DNA from 2 places in the Streptomyces sp. NPDC096079 genome. Region 1 is predicted to be linked to the other one. Evidence: riboswitches for the same ligand, from Rfam matches in the RefSeq annotation. Region 1 holds a riboswitch; the other holds the start of a gene.
The links. Region 1 has a riboswitch for glycine ahead of gcvP (aminomethyl-transferring glycine dehydrogenase). Riboswitches for the same ligand answer to the same signal wherever they lie in the genome.
Positions count from the first base shown of each region.

Region 2: another riboswitch for glycine. It lies ahead of gcvT (glycine cleavage system aminomethyltransferase GcvT); the one in region 1 lies ahead of gcvP (aminomethyl-transferring glycine dehydrogenase).

Region 1 is NZ_JBEOST010000031.1:9,251-13,658, reverse strand. Features, by position in the region: gene gcvP (aminomethyl-transferring glycine dehydrogenase) at 1-2,258, opposite strand, end outside; glycine riboswitch at 2,438-2,537, opposite strand; gene ABTY59_RS34785 (PRC-barrel domain-containing protein) at 2,651-3,025, shown strand; gene ABTY59_RS34780 (DNA polymerase IV) at 3,077-4,408, opposite strand, start outside.
Region 2 is NZ_JBEOST010000037.1:4,099-8,506, forward strand. Features, by position in the region: gene ABTY59_RS36350 (enhanced serine sensitivity protein SseB C-terminal domain-containing protein) at 1-78, opposite strand, end outside; gene ABTY59_RS36355 (enhanced serine sensitivity protein SseB) at 157-897, opposite strand; gene ABTY59_RS36360 (AAA family ATPase) at 1,053-1,712, opposite strand; glycine riboswitch at 1,873-1,972, shown strand; glycine riboswitch at 1,974-2,072, shown strand; gene gcvT (glycine cleavage system aminomethyltransferase GcvT) at 2,134-3,258, shown strand; gene gcvH (glycine cleavage system protein GcvH) at 3,336-3,713, shown strand; gene glyA (serine hydroxymethyltransferase) at 3,745-4,408, shown strand, end outside.

The sequences.
Region 1 (4,408 bases):
ATCGGACCGACGCCCGTCTCCGGGCCTGCGGTGGGCTGGAGCGGGTGGTTCGGCAGGTACGGGGCGAGGTGGGAGCGGACGCCGACCGGACCGACGCCGGGGCCGCCGCCGCCGTGCGGGATACAGAAGGTCTTGTGCAGGTTCAGGTGCGAGACGTCGCCGCCGAAGTGACCCGGCTTGGCCAGGCCGACCAGCGCGTTGAGGTTGGCACCGTCGACGTACACCTGGCCGCCGGCCTCGTGGACCTCGGCGCAGATGTCGGCGACGTGCTCCTCGAAGACGCCGTGCGTGGACGGGTAGGTGATCATCAGCACGGACAGCTCGTCACGGTACTGGGCGATCTTGGCGCGCAGGTCCTCGACGTCGATCTCGCCGTCGTCGGCGGTCTTGACGACGACGACCTTCATGCCGGCCATCACGGCGGAGGCGGCGTTGGTGCCGTGCGCGGAGGACGGGATGAGGCAGACGGTGCGCTGCTCGTCGCCGTTGGCGCGGTGGTAGGCGCGGACGGCGAGCAGACCCGCGAGCTCACCCTGCGAACCGGCGTTCGGCTGGATCGACACCTTGTCGTAGCCGGTGACCTCGGCGAGGCGCTCCTCCAGCTCGGTGATGAGCGTGACGTAGCCCTGCGCCTGCTCGATCGGGGCGAAGGGGTGGATCTGGCCGAACTCGGGCCAGGTCACCGGCTCCATCTCGGTGGTCGCGTTCAGCTTCATGGTGCAGGAGCCGAGCGGGATCATGCCGCGGTCGAGCGCGTAGTCGCGGTCCGCGAGCTTGCGCAGGTAGCGCAGCATCGAGGTCTCGGAGCGGTGCGCGTGGAAGACCGGGTGGGTCAGGTACGCGTCGGAGCGCAGCAGACCGGCGGGCAGCGTCTCGTCGACGGAGGCGTCCAGGGCCTCGATGTCGCCCTCGACACCGAAGGCGCCCCAGACGGCGGCGAGCTGCTCGCGGCCGGTGGTCTCGTCGCAGGCGATCGAGACGAGGTCGGCGTCGACGCGGTGGAGGTTCACCCCGGCCCGGCGGGCGGCGGCGACGACCTCGTCGGTCCTGCCGGGCACGCGGACGGTGACGGTGTCGAAGAACGCGCCGTGCACGACCTCGACGCCGCCGGCGGTGAGCCCGGCGGCGAGGATCGCGGCGTACCGGTGGGTGCGCGCGGCGATCTGCTTCAGACCGTCCGGACCGTGGTACACGGCGTACATGCCGGCCATGACGGCGAGCAGCACCTGAGCGGTACAGATGTTGCTGGTGGCCTTCTCGCGGCGGATGTGCTGCTCGCGGGTCTGCAGGGCCAGGCGGTAGGCGCGGTTGCCGTCGGCGTCGACGGAGACGCCCACGAGGCGGCCGGGCAGGGAGCGGGCGTGCTTGTCCTGGACGGCCATGTAACCGGCGTGCGGACCGCCGAAGCCCATCGGGACGCCGAAGCGCTGCGTGGTGCCGACGGCGATGTCGGCGCCCAGCTCGCCGGGCGAGGTGAGCAGGGTGAGCGCGAGCAGGTCGGCGGCGACGGTGACGATCGCGCCGAGCTCGTGCGCGGCGTCGATCAGCGGCTTGATGTCGCGGACGGCGCCGGAGGCACCGGGGTACTGCACAAGCACGCCGAAGACACCGCGCTCGGCGACGTCGGCGGGGATGCCGGCGCTCAGATCGGCGACGACGACCTCGACACCGGTCGGCTCGGCGCGGGTCTCGATGACGGCGATGGTCTGCGGCAGGGCGTCGGCGTCGACGAGGAAGACCCCGCCCTTGACCTTGCCGACGCGCCGGGCCAGGGCCATGGCCTCGGCGGCGGCGGTGCCCTCGTCGAGGAGGGACGCGCCGGAGGTGGGCAGACCGGTGAGGTCGGCGACCATGGTCTGGAAGTTGAGGAGGGCCTCCAGGCGGCCCTGGGAGATCTCCGGCTGGTACGGCGTGTAGGCCGTGTACCAGGCGGGGTTCTCCATCACGTTCCGGAGGATGACCGGCGGGGTGAAGGTCCCGTAGTAGCCGAGCCCGATCATCGGGGCGAGGACCTGGTTGCGGTCGGCGAGCGTGCGGAGCTCGGCGAGGACCTCGGCCTCGGTGCGCGCGGCCGGCAGGCCCAGGGCCTCGGCGTTCTTGATCACGTCCGGCACCGCGGCGGCCGTGAGCTCGTCGAGCGAGCCGTAACCGACCTGGGCGAGCATCTTGGCCCGGGCCTCGGCGTCGGGCCCGATGTGCCGCTGCTCGAACGGGATGCCCTGTTCGAGCTCGGAGAGCGGAGTGCGGTTGGCGGTCATGTACGGAGGCCTCCTGGTCGTCACGACCTGCGAGGGGCACCACGGCGCGGGTACCCGGACGGCCTCCCCCTCTGTCATCTCAACCTGAGAGTTTCACCGGCACGCCTCGCGGCACGCCGGCTTTCACCGTCGGTGAGAGCGGAATGCCGTCGGGCATCCGCTCTGCTTTCCAGAGTGACCTCGTCCGCGCGGTACAGGGGCCTGAGAGATTCCGGGGAGGATTTGCTCCTTCGGCGCCCACCGGAAGATTTCTCCGGGGGACTCTCCCGCACGGGGTCGACAGCCACAACCAGCCTACCAGCGAGGTTGCGGCTCCCATCGCTCAAGTGGCCGACATCCCAGATGTGCACTTTCGTAGGGGTGTAGAGCAGTTGCGACCAGTTGGAGGGACCGTGCAGACCGACATCGATCCGCGCAGCCTGATCGGCCGCAAGGCGTTCGACCGGAACGGGCACAAGATCGGAACCGTGGACGAGGTGTACCTGGACGACGCGACCGGCATCCCCGAATGGGCCGCCGTCCGTACCGGCCTGTTCAGCCGGGACGCGTTCGTCCCCCTGGAGCCGAGCGCCCTGCTCGACGACGGCCTCCACATCCCCTACGAGAGGGCACTGATCAAGGACGCCCCCGACTTCGGCGTGGGCCGCCATCTCTCCCCCGAGCAGGAGCTCCAGCTCTACCGCCACTACAGCCTGGCCCTCCCGCCCCCGCCCACGGACGCGCCGGACAAGGACTTCGGCCGCCTGGCGGGCCAGGACGGCGCCTGAGCCCACCGTCCGAGGACGGACCCACCCGCGCGACGGCGCGGGTGGGCAGCGTCACGCCGCCTCGTCCCCCCGCACCAGCGGCAACGGCTCCGACGGCTGGAGTTCCGGGTCGTCCACGGCGAACGTCCGCACCCGCCCCGGACCGGACCACGGCTCCTCGAACCGCACCGTGACCCGCCCGACCCCGCTCCCCTGGACCCACCCGGCCCCGTGCACGGCGTGCCGCACGTCGTGCCCGGGCGCCCACACCCGCTCGGCGCTCTCCACCGCGGGGGCGGAACGCGCCTCCTCCGCCTCCGGGGCCACGACCTCCTCCGCCGGCCGCTCGGCTGCGGAGGCGCCCGCCTCCGCCTCCGCCTGTGCGAACAGGTCCTCCTGCGTGTAGTCCGCCAGCCCGCTCACCCCGACCCCCAGCAGCCGCACGCCCCCCGTGGTGTCCACGGCCTCCAGGAGCCGCCCCGCGGCCTCCCGTACGACGGCCGGGTCGTCCGTCGGCCCCCGCAGCGTCTCGGACCGGGTGAGCGTCGAGAAGTCGTAGCGCCGCACCTTCAGGACGATGGTCCGGCCCGAGTGCCCGGAGGCCCGCAGCCGCCCCACGCAGCGCTCCGCGATCCGCTCGACCTCGGTCCGGATCCGCACCCGGTCGTGCAGGTCCACGTCGAAGGTGTCCTCGACCGACACGGACTTGGCGTCCCTCTCGGCCACCACGGGCCGGTCGTCGTACCCCTGGGCCATCCGGTGCAGCGAGGCCCCGTGCGCCCGCCCCAGGAGCCGTACGAGCTCGTCCTCGCCCGCCTCCACGAGGTCGGAGACGGTGGTCATCCCCGCACGCCGCAGGTGCTCCCCGGTGGCCGGCCCGACCCCGGGCAGGATGCGCACCGACCGCGGCCCGAGCAGCTCCCGCTCGGTGCCGGGTTCGATGAGGACGAGACCGTCCGGCTTGGCCTCCTCGGAGGCGATCTTCGCGATCATCTTGGACCCGGCGAGCCCCACGGACCCGGTGAGCCCCGTGGTCGCGAGGATGTCGACCCGCAGCCGCTCCCCCACGGCCCGCGCGCTCGCGCTGTCGTCGGCGACCTCGCCCGCCTCCAGGTCGACGAAGGCCTCGTCGAGGCTGAGGGGCTCCACGAGCGGGGACAGCCCACGGAGCAGCCCCATGACCTGCTCGCTGATCGAGCGGTAGAAGGCGAAGCGCGGCACGAGATAGGCCGCGTGCGGCGCGAGCCGCCGCGCCTGGCCCATCGGCATGGCCGAGTGCACGCCGAAGCGCCGGGCCTCGTAGGAGGCGGTGGCGACGACGCCCCGCGGCCCGAGACCGCCGACGACCACGGGCTTTCCGCGCAGGCTGGGCTTCGACGCCTGCTCGGCGGCGGCGAAGAAGGC
Region 2 (4,408 bases), on a different contig from region 1:
CGCGTCGTAGCGTCCGGGTGCCACCTGGCGCAGCATGTGCTCGACCGTTCCGGCCGCAGCGGTGCCTGACGCGCTCACCCTGGGTCCCGCCCCTCTTCCGTCCACCACGTACGTCTGTCCAGCGATCCAGTCAGTTCAGCTTAAACAGGGGGCCGCTCACACGGCGGCGCGCTGGTAGAAGGGGCGCACCCGCTCCAGCATCCAGTCGCCGACCGGGTCCTGCGCCATGTCGAGCAGGATGAGGTTGACCGGCCAGGCCACCTCGACCCGGCCGAGGGCGCGGCCGAGGGCGTCCAGGGGGGCGTTCCGGTCGACGCCGTCCCAGCCGAGGAGCTGGACGCCGACGAACAGGGCCGGTTCGGTGCCCTCGACGCTGGCGAGGGCGCGGCGCGCGGTGGCGACGACCCCGGTGGCCTCGAACTCGGCGGAGGCGGCGGCGAGGAAGTCGACGGGGTCGTCCTGCCAGTCGGGCTCGAAGAGCCGGACCCGGCCGCCGCCGGCGGGGCCGTCGAGCGGGGTGCGGCCGGCGCGGCACAGCTCGGCGACGGCGGGCGGGGGCAGCGGGACGCCGACGGCGCCGCCGGGGTTCACGGCGATGCCGAGCTGCGGGGGCAGGCCTCGGGCGAAGTCACGGGCGGGGGCGACGGTGAAGGACATGTGGCTGCCGACGCAGGCGAGGAACTGCTGCTCGGAGCTGAAGACGGGGACGTAGGCCGCGCCCTCGATCTCCATGGTGGCGAGGTCGAGGCCGGGGCTGTCGGGGCCGCCGCCGTTGGGCAGGGGCACCCAGACCTGGCTGCGGCCCAGCACCTCGACCAGCCGGCCGCCGGCCTCGGGGTTGCCGAGTGAGGCGGCAAGGACCTCTTCGAGCTCGTTGCCCGGCCACGTCACGTCCACGGTCGCGTTTCCCCTTCTCGCACGGCCTGCCCTCACCGGCCGCCGGGCAGCACCCTAACGCCGCCCCGGTGCCGTCGTGGCCAAAAGGGAAGGGTACGGGCGTCCCGGGACGGTCCGGGACGCCCCCGAGCCCCGGCCGCCCCGGCCCGCCCGTCTCAGGCCGCCGCGCGGAAGCCGATCCGGTGGAGGGCGTCGGCGGCGTCCCGGTCGAGGAGGGTCACCGAGGCGCAGCCGTGCGGCAGGCTGCCGGACTCGGCGGCCCGCAGGAGCCTGCCGACGGCCCGCCGGTGCCGGGCGAAGGCGTACGCGGAGACGCCCCGGCCCCGGGCGTGCTGGCCGGCCCGCGCGGTGTCCGGGGTGACGTCGAGGAGGACCAGGTGCAGGGCGCGGCCGCGCCGCCGCGCCTCGCGGGCGAGCCAGCCGCGCACCCACGACTGGGTGCCGCAGTCGTGGACGATCACGCTCGCGCCGGAGCGCAGGAGGCGGCGCAGCCCGGCGAAGTGCGCGATCCGGACGAGGGGGCGGTAGACGGCGTAGGGGAGGAGGCGGGGCATGCGGGCCTCCCAGCGCTCGCGGGCGTCCTGGGAGTCGATGCCGGCGCCCTCGGCGGCGCGCTTCATCAGGGTGGACTTGCCGCTGCCGGGCAGCCCGGAGACCACCACGAGGTCGCCGGCGGCGAAGGTGAGGGCGCGGGGGCCGCGGCCGCCGCGCTCGCGCAGGTCCCGCAGGAGGCGGCCCCTGCGGCTCCTGGCGCGGGCCCGCTGTGTCGGTATGCCGGTACTCGTCGCGTATGCGCCGGTGTGCTGGAACCTCATGTCTCTCCCCCTGTCGGGTCTCAGGAGACCTGAGGAGACCCTTGCCCACGAAGTGTAAAGAATCGGTAATGCGACACAAGCGATTTGCCCCGCCGACACCGCGTGCAATGATGTCCGCGCCAGGCGCGCACAGTCGCCGCACAATCGCATACCGGCCGCTCGAATCCGCGCGGGAGAGTTCCGGACCGCCGAGCGCGTCCGGGCGCCGAAGGAGCAAGACCCTCCCTTGAATCTCTCAGGCCCCGTACCGCGTGGATGAGGCAGATCTGAAAAGCGGGACACCCTGCCGTGTCCCCACCCAAGGTGCAAGCCGAGGATGCCCTCGGTGAACCTCTCAGGTTCCATGACAGATGGGGAGGACGTCCTCGCCCGTCATGTGTTTTCGTCACCGATCACGCCCTTGGGACCCGGGAGCCACCCCATGAGCACTGCCCCCCGTCTGACCGCCCTCGATGCCCTGCATCGTTCGCTGGGCGCGACCATGACCGACTTCGCCGGCTGGGACATGCCGCTCCGGTACGGCAGCGAGCGCGACGAGCACAACGCCGTCCGCACGAAGGCCGGGCTCTTCGACCTCTCGCACATGGGCGAGATCACGGTCACCGGCCCGCAGGCCGTGGAGCTCCTGGACTTCGCGCTGGTCGGCAACATCTCCACCGTGGGCAACGGCCGCGCCCGCTACACGATGATCTGCCGGGAGGACGGCGGCATCCTCGACGACCTGATCGTCTACCGCCTGGGCGAGACCGAGTACATGGTCGTCGCCAACGCCTCCAACGCCCAGGTCGTCCTCGACGCCCTGACCGAGCGCGCGGCCGGCTTCGACGCCGAGGTCCGCGACGACCGTGACGCGTACGCGCTGATCGCCGTGCAGGGCCCGGAGTCCCCCGGCATCCTGAAGTCGCTCACCGACGCCGACCTGGACGGCCTGAAGTACTACGCCGGCCTGCCCGGCACCGTCGCGGGCGTGCCGGCGCTGATCGCCCGCACCGGCTACACCGGCGAGGACGGCTTCGAGCTGTTCCTGAAGCCCGAGCACGCCGAGGGCGTGTGGAAGGCGCTGACCGAGGCGGGCGAGGGCGTCGGCCTGATCCCCTGCGGCCTGTCCTGCCGCGACACGCTCCGCCTGGAGGCGGGCATGCCGCTGTACGGCCACGAGCTGACCACGGCCCTCACCCCCTTCGACGCCGGTCTCGGCCGGGTCGTGAAGTTCGAGAAGACGACCAACGAGGGCCGCTTCGTCGGCCGCGAGGCCCTGGAGAAGGCCGCCGAGCGCGCCGAGACCGCTCCCCCGCGCAAGCTCGTCGGCCTGGTCGCCGAGGGCCGTCGGGTCCCGCGCGCCGGCATGCCGGTCGTCGCGAACGGCGAGGTCATCGGCGAGGTCACCTCCGGCGCGCCGTCCCCGACGCTCGGAAAGCCGATCGCGATGGCGTACGTGGACGCGGCGCACGCCACGCCCGGCGCCCAGGGTGTCGGGGTGGACATCCGCGGCACCCACGAGCCGTACGAGGTCGTCGCGCTGCCGTTCTACAAGCGCCAGAAGTGACGCAGTCGTCTCACTCCTCGTCTCACCTCGCAAGACCCACGTTCATCAGCACTCCCCCGATCCAGGAGAATCAGGTCATGAGCAACCCCCAGCAGCTGCGCTACACCAAGGAGCACGAGTGGCTGTCGGACGCCGTGGACGGCGTCGCGACGGTCGGCATCACGGAGTTCGCGGCCAACGCGCTCGGTGACGTCGTCTACGCCGACCTGCCGAAGGTCGGCGACACCGTCACCGCGGGCGAGACCTGCGGCGAGCTGGAGTCGACGAAGTCCGTGAGCGACCTCTACTCCCCCGTCACGGGCGAGGTCGTCGCCGCCAACCAGGACGTGGTGGACGACCCGTCCCTGGTGAACACGGCTCCGTTCGAGGGTGGCTGGCTGTTCAAGGTGCGCGTCGCCGGTGAGCCGGAGGAGCTGCTCACCGCCGCCGAGTACACCGAGTTCTCCGCCGGCTGAGACCGGGCCCGAGACCCCTAGGGATCGATTCATGTCGCTTCTGAACACTCCCCTCCACGAGCTGGACCCCGACGTCGCCGCCGCCGTCGACGCCGAGCTCCGCCGCCAGCAGTCCACCCTCGAGATGATCGCCTCGGAGAACTTCGCTCCGGTCGCGGTCATGGAGGCCCAGGGCTCCGTCCTCACCAACAAGTACGCCGAGGGCTACCCGGGCCGCCGCTACTACGGCGGCTGCGAGCACGTCGACGTGGCCGAGCAGATCGCGATCGACCGGATCAAGGACCTGTTCGGCGCCGAGTACGCCAACGTGCAGCCGCACTCCGGCGCCTCCGCGAACCAGGCCGCCCTCTTCGCGATCGCCCAGCCCGGCGACACGATCCTCGGCCTGGACCTGGCGCACGGCGGCCACCTCACCCACGGCATGCGCCTGAACTTCTCCGGCAAGCAGTTCAACGTGGTCGCGTACCACGTGGACGAGGCCGGTCTGGTCGACATGGCCGAGGTCGAGCGCCTCGCCAAGGAGCACCGCCCGAAGGTGATCATCGCGGGCTGGTCCGCCTACCCGCGTCAGCTGGACTTCGCCGAGTTCCGCCGGATCGCCGACGAGGTCGAGGCCTACCTGTGGGTCGACATGGCCCACTTCGCGGGCCTGGTCGCCGCCGGTCTGCACCCGAACCCGGTCGCGTACGCGGACG